DNA from 2 places in the Pseudoalteromonas sp. NFXS53 genome. Region 2 is predicted to be linked to the other one. Evidence: riboswitches for the same ligand, from Rfam matches in the RefSeq annotation. Region 2 holds a riboswitch; the other holds the start of a gene.
The links. Region 2 has a riboswitch for cobalamin ahead of AC1HJP_RS09295 (TonB-dependent receptor domain-containing protein). Riboswitches for the same ligand answer to the same signal wherever they lie in the genome.
Positions count from the first base shown of each region.

Region 1: another riboswitch for cobalamin. It lies ahead of AC1HJP_RS14795 (ABC transporter ATP-binding protein); the one in region 2 lies ahead of AC1HJP_RS09295 (TonB-dependent receptor domain-containing protein).

Region 1 is NZ_JBWVBR010000014.1:42,341-49,491, reverse strand. It holds gene cobT (nicotinate-nucleotide--dimethylbenzimidazole phosphoribosyltransferase) at 1-161, opposite strand, end outside; gene AC1HJP_RS14800 (FecCD family ABC transporter permease) at 165-1,154, opposite strand; gene AC1HJP_RS14795 (ABC transporter ATP-binding protein) at 1,151-1,966, opposite strand; cobalamin riboswitch at 2,053-2,174, opposite strand; gene AC1HJP_RS14790 (histidine phosphatase family protein) at 2,186-2,788, opposite strand; gene nqrM ((Na+)-NQR maturation NqrM) at 2,856-3,068, opposite strand; gene AC1HJP_RS14780 (FAD:protein FMN transferase) at 3,192-4,211, opposite strand; gene nqrF (NADH:ubiquinone reductase (Na(+)-transporting) subunit F) at 4,304-5,530, opposite strand; gene nqrE (NADH:ubiquinone reductase (Na(+)-transporting) subunit E) at 5,548-6,156, opposite strand; gene AC1HJP_RS14765 (NADH:ubiquinone reductase (Na(+)-transporting) subunit D) at 6,167-6,799, opposite strand; gene AC1HJP_RS14760 (Na(+)-translocating NADH-quinone reductase subunit C) at 6,799-7,151, opposite strand, start outside.
Region 2 is NZ_JBWVBR010000007.1:29,401-36,551, forward strand. It holds gene spoT (bifunctional GTP diphosphokinase/guanosine-3',5'-bis pyrophosphate 3'-pyrophosphohydrolase) at 1-69, shown strand, start outside; gene AC1HJP_RS09290 (RidA family protein) at 77-469, shown strand; gene AC1HJP_RS09295 (TonB-dependent receptor domain-containing protein) at 539-2,392, opposite strand; cobalamin riboswitch at 2,430-2,624, opposite strand; gene AC1HJP_RS09300 (YajQ family cyclic di-GMP-binding protein) at 2,705-3,187, opposite strand; gene AC1HJP_RS09305 (VanZ family protein) at 3,364-3,714, shown strand; gene AC1HJP_RS09310 (ketopantoate reductase family protein) at 3,707-4,612, shown strand; gene thiI (tRNA uracil 4-sulfurtransferase ThiI) at 4,662-6,119, opposite strand; gene AC1HJP_RS09320 (TetR/AcrR family transcriptional regulator) at 6,217-6,873, opposite strand; gene coaD (pantetheine-phosphate adenylyltransferase) at 7,125-7,151, shown strand, end outside.

The DNA of each region.
Region 1 (7,151 bases), on a different contig from region 2:
ACTGAAAGCTGCTCAGGTTCAATACCCTGAGAGAAAATAGTCATCAGCTGTTTAGCCAATGTTTCTAGCTCACCTAACGCACCCAAAGGCTTCGTTTTCAGGTTTATTTTTTTTTCGATAAGTTCACGTGAACGCGTATCAAGTGCTTTAACTGAGAACATACGCTAAGGCCTTTTTTGTTTGAGAGTCAGTAAAGTTAAAAAGAACACACTACCTATTGCGGCAGTGATAACACCAATGGGAAGCTCTTGATTATCAAGAATAGTACGGGCAAATAAATCTACCCAGATCATCATCAAACCACCACTTAAAGCAGTACACAGCAGACCAATTGAAGTTGCCTGTGAAATAAAAAAACGTACCAAATGCGGGATCATTAACCCGACAAAGCCAATGCCACCGCACATAGCAACCAATACAGCGGTCAGCAATGAGCTTAATAGCAACATACCTAAACGTAATTTAGCCACCTGAATACCTAAAGTTGCAGCGCTTTCGTCACCCAGTAATAGTGCGTTTAAACCGCGCCTAAACAACAGCATACAAGCCATACATAGCAATACAATTGAACAAGGCAACCACAACCATTGCCAATCAGCGCGACTAAAGCTGCCTAAGTTCCAAAACATAATGGCACTCACGGCTTGTGGATCACTCCAATACAACAGCAAGCTGGTAAATGCGCTAAATAAGAAAGATAAGGCAACACCGGCGAGTAACATCGCTTCTACCTGTCTAGACCTTTGTCCATAGGCAATCAGCAACAATAGGGTCATTGCCAGCGCACTACCTAAAAACGCCGCCCCTGACATCGCCCAACCAGCTGTGATACCTGTAAATGTTATAAGTAACACGACGCCAAATGATGCGCCTGATGAAATACCAAAAAGGTAAGGATCTGCCAAAGGGTTACGGGTCACTGTTTGCAAAATAATGCCCGCCAACGCCAAGCCACTGCCAGCAACAAATGCCAAAATCACTCTGGGAATCCGTAGTTCCATAACAATTTTTTGCTCAAAGACGTTGGCATCATATGCAAATAGCGTTTGCCAAACAGCACTCGCATTAATATCAATCGCGCCATGCTTAATGGCAACTAAAGCACTAAAAAAACAGCTTATCAGCAAAATTAACAGCGAAATGAGCGGCTTCATAGTTGATACCCAAAGTGGTAGCGGATATGAGGAATATGGGTTTTATCTCGATACGGGCAAGGTACTTGTGAGACATCGGCACAAACACCAAACACATCACTGAGTAACTGCGCATCTAACACATCACTTGGCGTTCCACTTTTGTATAGCTCACCCTGTTGTAGCACCAGCAGACTATCGCTCATAGCTGCCGCAAGATTTAAATCATGGAAAGAAGCAATCACAGTGATCCCCATTGCTTTTGCAAGCTCCATAATTTGTATTTGGTATTTCACATCCAAGTGACTGGTTGGCTCATCCATGATCAGAAGTTTAGGTTTTTGCGCCATGGCTTTGGCAATCAACGCCCTTTGCTTTTCACCACCAGAAAGGTGAGCAAATGCCTCATTAGTTTTGTGTGTCAAACCAACCTGTTCAATAGACTTTATAATTAACGCATGATCGGTTTTATTTAATGGTGAGAACAAACTTTTGTGTGGGGTTACCCCCATAGCAACCACATCGTAAAGCGATAGATTAAAATGCTCTGGCATTTCTTGCAGGACCACAGCAACTTGCTGGGCATACTCGTTATGGGAATAATTAGCAATCGCTTTGCCAAAAAGCCTTATGTGGCCACTTGAAGGAGCGAGAAAACGATAAAGACAACGTAGCAAGGATGATTTACCAGCCCCATTAGGACCCAATAAACCAATAAACTGCCCTTCAGTTACATCGAAAGAGATGTTTTGTAATATTTGATGGTTATCTAGCACCAAATCTAAGTTTGAAACTTGCAGAGCAAATTCAGAGTGCTGACAAACTGATTGCATTCGTACCCTTATTAACTGTTGGGCAGACACAAACGCACAGTCCTAACCGAATTACGGCTAAAATTGTGTGCTCTTGAGTACGCCCGCTCAAGAGGATTTTTCTGACCTTGGTATCTGACTTCGTGCATTTAAATGCACTTCACAGTTGCGGGGACAGTTAAGCAGTTTCAGCTTATTCCCAAGATTAATCAGAAAAACCGTATTATGAAGTCTAGATGGCTAAAACACAACTTTAGGCCACGGCTTATGTGCTTCATCAAAGTAAACCTCTATCTTTACCAATGTAGCATAGCCAACGTCTAAACTATTGATAGAAGACAGTGAATTTAAAGGTAAGTTAAGGACTTCAGCTAACATTTGTTTGATCACACCGGCATGAGTCACCACTAGGTTATGTGTTGTATGTCGGGTTGATAGTTCTGTCTCCCACCATTGTCTGACACGAGACCTAAACGCGTAAAGGGACTCTCCATTTGGCGGCGTATGTTGCCAAGGCGACTGCCAAAATTCACCTATACTTGGATTCTGTGTGTTCTCCCAAAGCCACTCATAAGTTCGACCATCCCAATCTCCAAAATCCATTTCTTGAAGCTGCTTTGCTATCTCCAGTGGTAAGCTTGCTTGTCTAGATTGCTTTTTCGCAAAGCTCAGACAACGCTGCATGGGGGAGGTAATACAGGCATCAAATTGAACTGTTTTTGGTAAAGCAGACTCCATCGCTGCTAACCCTAACTCAGACACGGCAACGTCAGTTTTAGAACCAGTTAGAATGCCAGTAGTAACTGGTTTCCCGTGCCTGAGGAAGTACCATGTTTTCGTCATTTTAGCCTCAGATCAAAAATGCGAGCCTTCGCTCGCATTTAATTAAAGATGATTTGCTTAGTTTAACTTAAAGAATCTGATTCTCTTTCCAAGCTTGTTCTTTCGCCATACGCTTTTTGCGTCGGTCACATGGATCATCGCAATCACATGACTTTTCAATACCAACCGCGCCTAAACCGCCACAGCTGCTTGCCATAGATTTCTTTTGCACGATTACACCGACAGCCATAGCTGCAACAATTAAAATAAGTAACCCAAAAGTTAGGAAAAATAGTGACATGCACAAGCCCCTTAAAAACAGTTTAACGGCTCAGTGTATCTGAACCAAATGACGGCATTTAAACAACCTCCATTATAACGCGCTTAGTGTACTATTTCGACTAATTAATCAAAATTGCCTTATTTACAAATAAGGCGCAAAAGCTGGGCTTGAATAGGTCACTAACCCTTCATTACTTTTACTAATTAAATATACAGCTAAATTGTGCTCTTCTGCGTAAGCTTTTGCTCGTTCTGTGCCCATGACAGTCAGTGCTGTGGCCAAGCCATCAGCAGTCATTGCAGAAGGATGTAAAACCGTCACTGATACTAAATCGTGCTTAACTGGTTTACCTGTCGCAGGATCAATCAAGTGCGTATAAGTCTCGCCATCCATTTCATAGAAAATACGGTAATCGCCTGAAGTTGCCATGCCCATATTACCTAGCTCAGCAAGTAACCGATGAACTTCACGTTTACCAATCGGTGCATCAGGTTGTTCAATTGCAATGCGCCATGGTTGATCTAGTGCTTTTCGTCCAGCAATTCTGAGCTCTCCACCAATTTCAACCATATAATTGGTCATCCCTTTACTTTCGAGTAATTCTGCAACTTTATCGATACCATAGCCTTTTGCTGTTGCAGAAAATGACAACTCTAACCCTTCGATGGTTTTAGCTAACCCTTCATCAGTTAAAATTAGTTTATCAACGCCTATGGTTTGTTTAACTTTATCAATTTGTTCTGGAGTTGGTGTCTTTGTAGGTCTTTTATCAATACCAAAGCCCCAAAGATCAATGAGAGGGCCCATAGTAACATCAAGAGTTTCTGTTGATCTGCCTAAACGAACAGATTCAATTACAACAGCTTTAAAATCGTCACTGATTGGCATAAATGTATTTGCAGCTAAGGCATTAAATTGATTGATTTCAGAATTTTTAACCCAAGGTGACATAGACTGATTCACAGCTACTAAAAGAGTGTCTACGTCTGCTTTTAGCGCCTCAGCCGTCAATGACGGTTCTCTTGGAAAAGTTTTTATCGTATAAGTCGTCCCCATTGTTTTCCCGTGGATCACAATAGGTTGAATATCTTCCTTATTGTCAAAACAGCCACTTAAAATAACTGTTAACAGTAATATAAAAATGCCTACTAGTTTCTTCATACTTTTCTCTATCCCAAAAAAAACCCCAAGCTTATTGCTTGGGGTTTAAGTCTATCTTATTTCAGTGAAGTGTTCACTGAGATAACGCTGATTTAGCCACCGAAGTCATCTAGTAAGATGTTTTCGTCTTCAACACCTAAATCTTTAAGCATATTGATTACAGCCGCGTTCATCATTGGAGGACCACACATGTAGAACTCACAATCTTCTGGCGCTTCATGGTCTTTCAGGTAGTTTTCTAAAAGAACATTATGGATAAAGCCTGTGTAACCTTCCCAGTTATCCTCTGGTTGAGGATCAGAAAGTGCTACGTGCCATTCAAAGTTTTCGTTATCAGCCGCTAGGCCATCGAAATCTTCTACGTAGAACATCTCACGCTTAGAACGTGCACCGTACCAGAAAGACATCTTACGGTCTGAGTTGAGACGCTTAAGCTGGTCGAAGATGTGTGAACGCATTGGCGCCATACCAGCACCACCACCTACGAATACCATTTCTGCATCAGTTTCTTTCGCAAAGAATTCACCGAATGGACCAGAAATAGTTACTTTATCACCTTCTTTAAGTGACCAGATGAACGATGACATCTTACCACATGGTAGGCTTAGGTTGTTTGGCGGCGGAGTCGCGATACGTACGTTAAGCATGATGATGCCGTACTCTTCTGGGTAGTTAGCCATTGAGTATGCACGGATCGTTTCGTCGTCAACTTTAGACTCAAGATTGAAGAAGCCAAAACGCTCCCAATCTCCACGGTATTCTTCAGGAATATCGAAGTCCGAGTATTTAACGTGGTGAGCTGGCGCTTCAATTTGGATATAACCACCTGCACGGAAAGGTACAACCTCACCATCAGGGATACCAAGCTTAAGCTCTTTAATGAATGTCGCTTTGTTATCGTTAGAGATAACTGTACATTCCCACTTCTTAACACCGAAGATTTCTTCTTCTACTTCGATTTCCATGTCAGTTTTAACAGCAACCTGACACGCTAGACGACAACCTTCACGTGCTTCACCTTTTGAAATATGGTCAAGCTCAGTTGGCAGGATATCACCACCACCCGCTTTAACGTGAACGGTACATTGGCCACAAGAACCACCACCGCCACAAGCAGATGAAATGAAGATACCAGCGTCTGCTAGTGCACCTAGTAGTTTACCACCTGGTGCTGAAGTAACTGCCTTTTCAGGGTCACCGTTAATGCTGATTGTGATGTCACCGCTTGGTACAAGCTTCGACTTCGCTGCAATGATGATCAATACAAGCATTACAACGATAGCGATGAACATCCCTACGCCTAAATATACCTCAAGCATGATTTTTCCTCGCTAAATTAAAGTGAAATACCAGAGAATGACATGAAGCCAAGACCCATTAGACCTACAGTGATGAAGGTAATACCTAAACCACGAAGACCATCTGGTACGTCTGAATACTTCATCTTCTCACGGATACCAGCAAGTAATACGATTGCTAGTGCCCAACCTACACCTGAGCCTAAACCAAATACCACAGACTCACCGAAGTTCAGGTTACGCTCAACCATGAATGCTACTGCACCGAAAATCGCACAGTTTACAGTGATTAGTGGTAAGAAGATGCCTAGTGCGTTGTAAAGCGCAGGGAAGAACTTGTCTAGAGTCATCTCAAGGATCTGTACAAGTGCTGCGATTACACCGATGAAAGTTAGGAACTTAAGGAAGCTTAAGTCAGCTTCAGGGAAGCCTAACCACTCTAGTGCACCTGGCGCTAAGATTGCAGAGTAAACTAATTGGTTTACTGGAACAGCAACACCAAGAACGAAGATTACTGCAACACCTAGACCCATTGATGTGGTTACTTTCTTAGATACAGCAAGGAAAGTACACATACCTAGGAAGAAAGATAACGCTAAGTTTTCAATGAAAACCGCTTTAACGAATAAATTAATATATTGTTCCATCTCTCTCTCCTTATGCCTTCGCTTCTACTTGGTCTTTCTTATAAGTACGAAGTACCCAGATGAAGAAACCAATGATGAAGAACGAGCTTGGCGGTAGGATTAATAGACCCATAGGCTGGTACCAACCGCCTTCAGAAATAAGTGGTAAAATCTCGATACCAAATAGTGTACCTGAACCACCTAGTTCACGAATGAATGCAACAGTTAGAAGTACAACTGAGTAACCTAAACCGTTACCGATACCATCAAGGAATGACATCAGTGGTGGTGTCTTCATTGCGTATGCTTCTGCGCGACCCATTACGATACAGTTAGTAATGATTAGACCAACGAATACCGAAAGCTCTTTCGCTGTTGCATATACAAACGCTTGAAGCGTTTGGTCTACCACGATTACCAATGAAGCGATGATAGTCATCTGAACGATGATACGAACGCTTGATGGGATGTGGTTACGGATCATAGAGATAAATAAGCTTGAGAAAGCACATACTAATGTCAGAGCGATTGACATGATAAGTGCATTCTTAAGGCTTGATGTCACTGCTAGTGCAGAACAAATACCAAGTACTTGAAGCGCAATTGGGTTGTTCGCAAAAACAGGGCCAAACAAGACTTCTTTCATTTCTTTTGCATTTGCCATTAGTTCAATGCTCCTTTACGTACGTTCGCAAGGAATGGACCGAACGCTTTGTCGCCTGTCCAGAAGTCAACTGTGTTATCAACACCTACAGATGTTAATGTCGCACCAGAAAGACCATCTACTTTGTGTTCGTTGTTACCAGCAGTACCTTTTACGATATCAAGTGGTAGCTTTTTACCTTCGAACATAGACGTCCAACGTGGGTTTTGGATTTCACCACCAAGACCCGGTGTTTCATTGTGCTTGTAGAAGTTAATTGCTTTAACAGTCTTAGTATCAGCATCTAGTGCTAAGAAACCATACATAATACCCCAAAGGCCGTAACCTTGGATTGGTAGAATGATAGTGTCTA
Region 2 (7,151 bases):
CACGTCGCTGATGTGATGCGTAAGATCAGGGTGATGCCTGACGTTCAACGTGTATACCGTAAAAAGTAGGATTATTATGAACAAAGCAATTATTTCAACAGACAATGCACCTGCAGCTATCGGCACATATAGCCAAGCGGTTAAAGTAGGTACTGCTGTATACCTGTCTGGCCAGATCCCATTAGTGCCAGACACTATGGAAGTGATCTCAGAAGACTTTGCAGAGCAAACGCAACAGGTGTTTAAAAACCTAACTGCAGTGTGTGAAGCAGCGGGTGGTCGCTTACAAGATATGGTTAAGGTAAATATCTTCCTGACTGATTTAAGCAACTTCGCAACAGTAAATGAGATCATGAGCCAGCACTTCTCAACGCCATACCCTGCTCGTGCAGCCATCGGTGTAAGAGAATTACCTAAAGGTGTGCAAATCGAGATTGACGGCATCATGGAATTGCCTTCAACAAACTAATTGATAAAAGTTGTAATCAAAAAAGCCAGTCATTGACTGGCTTTTTTATTTTTTAAGTACTGTTAGAGGTTAAAACTGAACAGTTGCACCTACGTATAACTGACGCCCTAAAGGCACATAACCTAGTAATTCTCCACTTTTCGCAAAACCTGAGCCCGCCGTGAAGTAAGACTTGTCAGTTAAGTTCTCAACTCGAGCATTGAGCTCTAATGCATCAAATAACGCATAGTTAGCTGCTAAATTAAATACAGTATAAGATGGTAAAGTTGTGTTGTAGAAAGAAATTGATGGTCTATCCGAACGATATTGCATACTCGCATTAACGTTTAACTTTTCCCATGACTTTGAGATTGTGTAGTTAAATGACTTACTTGGGCGACGAGGAAGATCTGTACCTTTCGTATCGTCTTTAGCATCTAAGAAGGTTAAGTTTACGTTGTGATCAAAACCATATGCCGAAGTCGTTAAGCTCAGCTCAGCACCTTTCATCGTTGCACTGTCAACATTGTAAGGAATGTATTTGCCTGTATCTGCGTCATATTGATTAGAGATTAAGTTATCAATCTGATTACTAAAAATCGCAAATTCATAACGAGCAGAATCCGTTGTTACACTCAAACCTAGCTCATTGTTGGTCGCTTCTTCTGGTTTAATATTTAGGTTTGGTAGATACCAAGGGCTGCCTTTCACAAAAGCATTAGTTAAAGAAGGCGCTCTAAATGCTGTTCCGTGGTTGAAATGCATGCTCACATACTTGTTCGCTTTGATACCAAAAGCACTGCTATATGTATTTGCTCGACCATGAAAATCGTAGTCGTCAGAACGCGTAACTAAGCTTGCTAAAAACTTGCCGTCATCATAAAAACCACCGACAAAAACAGCTTGGTTATCACGAGACGTTTCAGAGAATGAAGCACTAGAACCACTTAAATCTTCATCTAACAGATTCGCTCCAGCTGTTAATTGCAACTCTTCATTAAGAGTATATAGAGTTCGATACTCTAATTCTGTTCGCTCTGTACTGTAAATATCTTCAGCATCAGTGCCCGTTTGTATGTTTTCTTCTTGCGAAAGACTGATTGCAGCAGTGTGGGTAAATTGTGCTGTTTTCTTTTCCCAGCCTAACTTACTCGTAAAGTTTTCGAAGTTATACGCATCGTTGCCCCAAGCATTATCATAATCTGCTTGACCGCTGCTGAACTGGCCAATGACGTTAAATACACCAAACTGATCAGCATCGTAGTTTAAATTAACGCCTAAATTGCGATTTAGGTAGCCATCCTGATCATGATCTTTACCTATTTCAGATTCTGGATCTTTGGCAATTACGTCATAACCATCAGTGCGCTCAAAACCAAAGTTAACGCTCACATCTAAGTTATCACGACTAAATTTAGTCGTACCTTGTAGATTAAAATAGTTATGCGCACCCGTTGTCACGTTTACTTGATGCTGTTGAGCTTCACGCGTAATAATGTTGATCACACCAGCAACGGCATCAGAACCATAAATTGCAGCGCGAGCGCCTTTAACTACTTCAATACGCTCAATACTATTTACAGGAATGTTAGTAAAAGACACATCGCCAGAGTTCGCATCGCTAATACGCACACCATCTACTAATACAAGTGTATGCTTGGTTGCTGCACCACGTACAAACACACTCACTTTTTGCCCATAGCCACCATTACGAACAATATCGACACCTGACAATGTATTTAATAGAGACGGAAGATCTCTGACATTTGATTGCTCAATTTGAGCTCTATCAATAACACTCACTGTCGCAAGTGCGCTATCAATAGATTGAGAGAATTTATTCGCGGTAACCGTGATACGTTCGATAGGTTGAGCCTGCTCAGCAGACACAGAAAAAGATAGTGCAGCAGCAACGGCAGCACCAAGCAAAGATTTTTTAAGCATAATAATTCCAAACTTGCGCCCACCGCACAAGTAACAACAAGTAAATTAGCTCAAGGCCGGTCTCCGGACTTTGCATTTATCAGAGCAGATATCTGCATCACCGTTGCGGGGGCAGTGTTGGACTACATACTTCCCTGAGTATATTCACCAACTTCCCGATTATCTCGATTTAATTCAAAGGTATTTTGGTGTTACCCACCACAAATCGAGCACCTTGAAAAGAGGCGCTATTGTGCACAAATATTATAAAAAAGGCAATGGACGTCTAGAAATCTAAAGGGCGTGAGCGCCCTTTAATTTTGAATTATTGAATTAATCGCGGAAGTTTTTAAACTGGAAAGGCTGACCTAGTTCACCAGTACGGATCAATTGCATTACTTCTTGTAAATCGTCGCGTTTTTTACCTGTTACGCGCACTTCTTCACCTTGAATAGACGCTTGGACTTTGATTTTTGAGTCTTTAATAAGCTTAACGATTTTCTTCGCCATATCTTTATCAATACCCTGCTTAAGTGCAACTTTACGTGACACATATTTACCAGAGCGCTCAATATCTTTAAGCTCAAGGCTTGAAACATCTAAGCCACGCTTTGACGCTTTTGCAGCAATGATATCGAATAACTGCATAACTTGCTGATCAGCTTCAGCTTTTAGTGTAATTGTTTCGTTTGCAAGCTCAATTGATGCATCCACACCACGGAAGTCATAGCGTGTTTCAAGTTCACGGTTTGCATTATCTACCGCATTTTTAGCTTCTGTCATTTCAATTTCAGAAACAATGTCAAATGATGGCATTATCTATCTCCTAATCATGTTATGGGCTGATTATAACAAGCAAAAACCAACTCGGTGAAAAAATTTATCTCAGCTGATAACATCTATTTACAGAGCACTTTCGTATATTCACCCACCATCCATTTTTCGGTGATATACTGGCTCTACTTTGCCTGCATAGAGATATAGGAAGTTTTGTGACTCGGCGTATTTACCAAGTTCTACTAATCATCACTTTAAGTATTTGTACTTTTTTATTTGCTAAAGAGATCCAGCACTCTGGTATACGTTTCGAACATGCCGACAAGGTTGCGCATTTCGGTATTTTCTTTGTGCTTGCCTTTATTATGCACCACGCTATTCGCTTTCCAATCTGGCTTCAGCTTTGTTTATTAACTGCTTACGGTGTAGGAATTGAATATATGCAGGATACACTTCCTTATCGTCAGGCCTCGATAGGTGATTTTGTTGCTGACTTCGCGGGCGCAGCCAGTTATTACCTCGGATACTTTGCTTGGCGAGAATGGCGAGTTCGAAAGAATGGCTAACATTCACATTCTCGGTGCGGGCGCTGTCGGTTTAAGCTTTGGATTTCATTTAAGCAAGCATCATCCAGTCACGCTACTGACTCGAAATAAACAAAACGTCGCATTTAATTATCAAGAAGACGAAACCGTCACGCCAATAGCCGCCAACATAGCTAACGTAACAAGTTTTACCCCACAAGATACAATCTCTATTTGCTTTATCTGCGTTAAAGCTTACCAGCTCAGAGATGCGTTCAATGCCATTCAACCCTTTCTAACGCCTGAAGCCAAGATAATTATCAGTCATAATGGTATTACTGATTTAGCTGAGATCACGTCGCAACTCAGTACGACTCAAAGCCTATACTTTATGAGTACATCACGCGGTGCACTTAAAGCATCGAGCAACACAGTGGTTCAAACAGGCATTGGTGCAACCTATTTAGGTGCTTGTAATACTGAAGCTGAAAATAGCATTGATACTTTTTATAAAGCGGTATTTGCTGAAAGTATTTCTCACAGTGCTATCCATCACGACATTACATTGCTGCGCTGGCAAAAGCTGATGGTTAATATTGCCATTAATCCACTCACCGCTTTGCACCAAGTTCAAAATGGACAATTACTCAAACCGAATTACGCCACACAAGTGATGAACTTATTAAACGAAGCCTGTTTCATCGCAGGCAAGCTAGGCGTTGATATCACTTTAGCTGAAGCGCTCAACAGTGCATATACCGTTATGCGACAAACTCGCAGCAATAACTCATCAATGGCACAAGATATTAAATTGGGTAGAAAAACAGAAATTGACTCTATCTGTGGCTATATCGTCAGTGAAGCAGAAAAGCTGGGATTGGATGCACCGTATAACCGGGCCATGCTTGAACAAATCAACCGTTTGGAACAAACAAGCTAATAGCAAAAAGCCGAGTTAAACTCGGCTTTTTAACAGACACTAATACATGTTATGGACGGTACACTTTTACATTCATGTAGCCGTTTTCATGCAAAATAAGTGCTTGTAACTGACTCATTACGCCACGGGCACAATATAAATAATATTCTTTATCTTGAGGCAGATCACCAAACTTAGTCGCTAATCTAAAGAATGGAATATGCTCTACTTCTACCCCTTCAAGCTCAAGTGGGTTTGCATCCTCTTCTTCTGGCGAACGAATATCAAGTACCACAGCATTTTCAGGAAGTTCACTAACAGTTTCGGCTTCTTTAACTTCTTCTTTCGCTTCTTCTTCGATTTCGCGAATGTCTTTTACTGTCGCGTTTTTAATCACGGTATCTAAAACATCAAAGTCGAACTTGGCTTCTTCTTCCAAGATCTTTGACATTTTCGCTTTTACAGTTGGTTTCTGAGAAATAACACCACAGTATTCAGGCATAGATTCTGCCATTTCTACCGTACCAATTTCACGGGCAATCTTAATGATATCTGCTTTGTCATGTTGAATAAGTGGGCGTAAAATCAGTGTTTCAGTTACACGGTCGATCACACTTAAGTTAGCCAGTGTTTGACTTGATACCTGACCGACACTTTCACCTGTGATTAACGCGTGAGCATTTACTTTTTCAGCTACTGCTGCGCCTGCACGCATCATCATACGCTTAAGTACGACACCCATTTGGCCGTTTTCTACATTTTCTAAAATCTCAGCAACGACAGGTTCAAAGTCTACCGTGATGAACTTAACTTTGTGAGTAGAGCTATATTGCTTCCATAGATAGTGACTTACCTGTTTCACGCCGATTTCGTGGGCAGCACCACCAAGGTTAAAGAATAAGAAGTGAGTACGCGCGCCTTTACGCATCATCTGATATGTCGCTACGCCTGAGTCAAAACCACCTGAGATCAGTGATAATACATCTTCTTGTGTCGGCAGAGGGAAGCCACCAATACCATAGTGAGTGTGGGTAACAATATAAGCCAGATCTTTTTTGATCTCGATTTTAACCACAACTTCAGGCTTACTTAATTTAACCTTAGCACCTTCAACATTTTGGTTAAGACCACCACCAACATAACGTTCTACGTCTGTTGAAGTGAAATCATGATTACCGTTACGTTTTACACGAACGCAGAAGGTTTTCCCCTCAATGGTATGGCTCGCAAGTTCTAAGGTGCGCTGATAAATATCGTCAATGGTTTCAAAAGGTGTTTCTTGTACTTCGATAAATTGCACAATACCAGGTACGCGTTTTAGGTTATCAATAAACCATTCACGGGTTTGTGCATCGCTAATATCCGTTTCAACTGCAATGTTATCCCAGTTATTTTTTACGCGAACTTTTTCATCTCGACGAATTAAAATCATCTTGATGTTTTTCTCAAGTAACTTGGTAAAGCGTTTACGAACAGATTTACTCTTGATCGCGATTTCAGGGTGCAGTTTTACGATAAATTTAAGCATAGAAACACTCTTAAGGTGGGCGAATGCGCGCCGCGTCAGTCGGGCGCGCGATTATAGCAAATTTCTATGCGATGAGGAAATAAACAATATTAGTTGATTAGGCAATACTCGGCAAAGCCTCATCAGCCAATTGCTGATACTGCTTTTGCAGATCGCTAATTTTCTTAAAACTCAAATCAGTGCAATATGGTTTGACTAAAACCAATACTTTGACAATACCGTTATAGATATCTTGTTGCTCTAATACCCCTGTCATACGACGTGCTTTAACGTAAGGTGTCCAGAAGCTCACCGTCATCTTTAACATGTGCGCAAATTCAGATGCATCTTCATCTGAAATTTCTATTACGCCAGCACTGCGTAATCCGATCACAACAGAGCGCACTTGATTAAACAAATCGGCTTGAAACTCTATGTATTGTCTTTTTAACTCACTGTCTTTTGCAAGAATGTCAGTTAGGTTGTCATAGAAGAAGTGATAACGCCACATAAGCTCAAACAATGAATCTAAATATTGTGTTAATTGTTCTAGTGGCTCGTGAGATGTGTCGAGTGGTTTAAAGTGGGTACTTAAATGCTCTCGATACAGAGTGAAGATATTACGGATAATGTCTTCTTTATTTTTAAAGTGGTAATACAAATTGCCGGGACTTATACCTAAGTTTGAAGCGATATGATTGGTAGTGATCGCTCGCTCTCCATGAAGGTTAAATAAGGCAATACTGGTACGAATAATTTTTTCCTTGGTATTCATATCCTGCTCTCAGACACGCTAATAATGATGAATATAATAACTAAATTCTGCTTTAATTACTTATTTGATTCTGTCATAAGACATAAATTATGTGACATTACCCAAAAAGAAAACAGTTCCATAAAAATTATATCCATACTGAAAATACCATTAAAATGGCTTAGTTATAAGCAACAAGTTGCTAAGCAGACCAGTGATATTTGCAGCAAAGCTTGATAACATTACAGAAATTTTATTCTGACTAAACTGTTATGAAAGTTACCGCGCTATATCCAGGT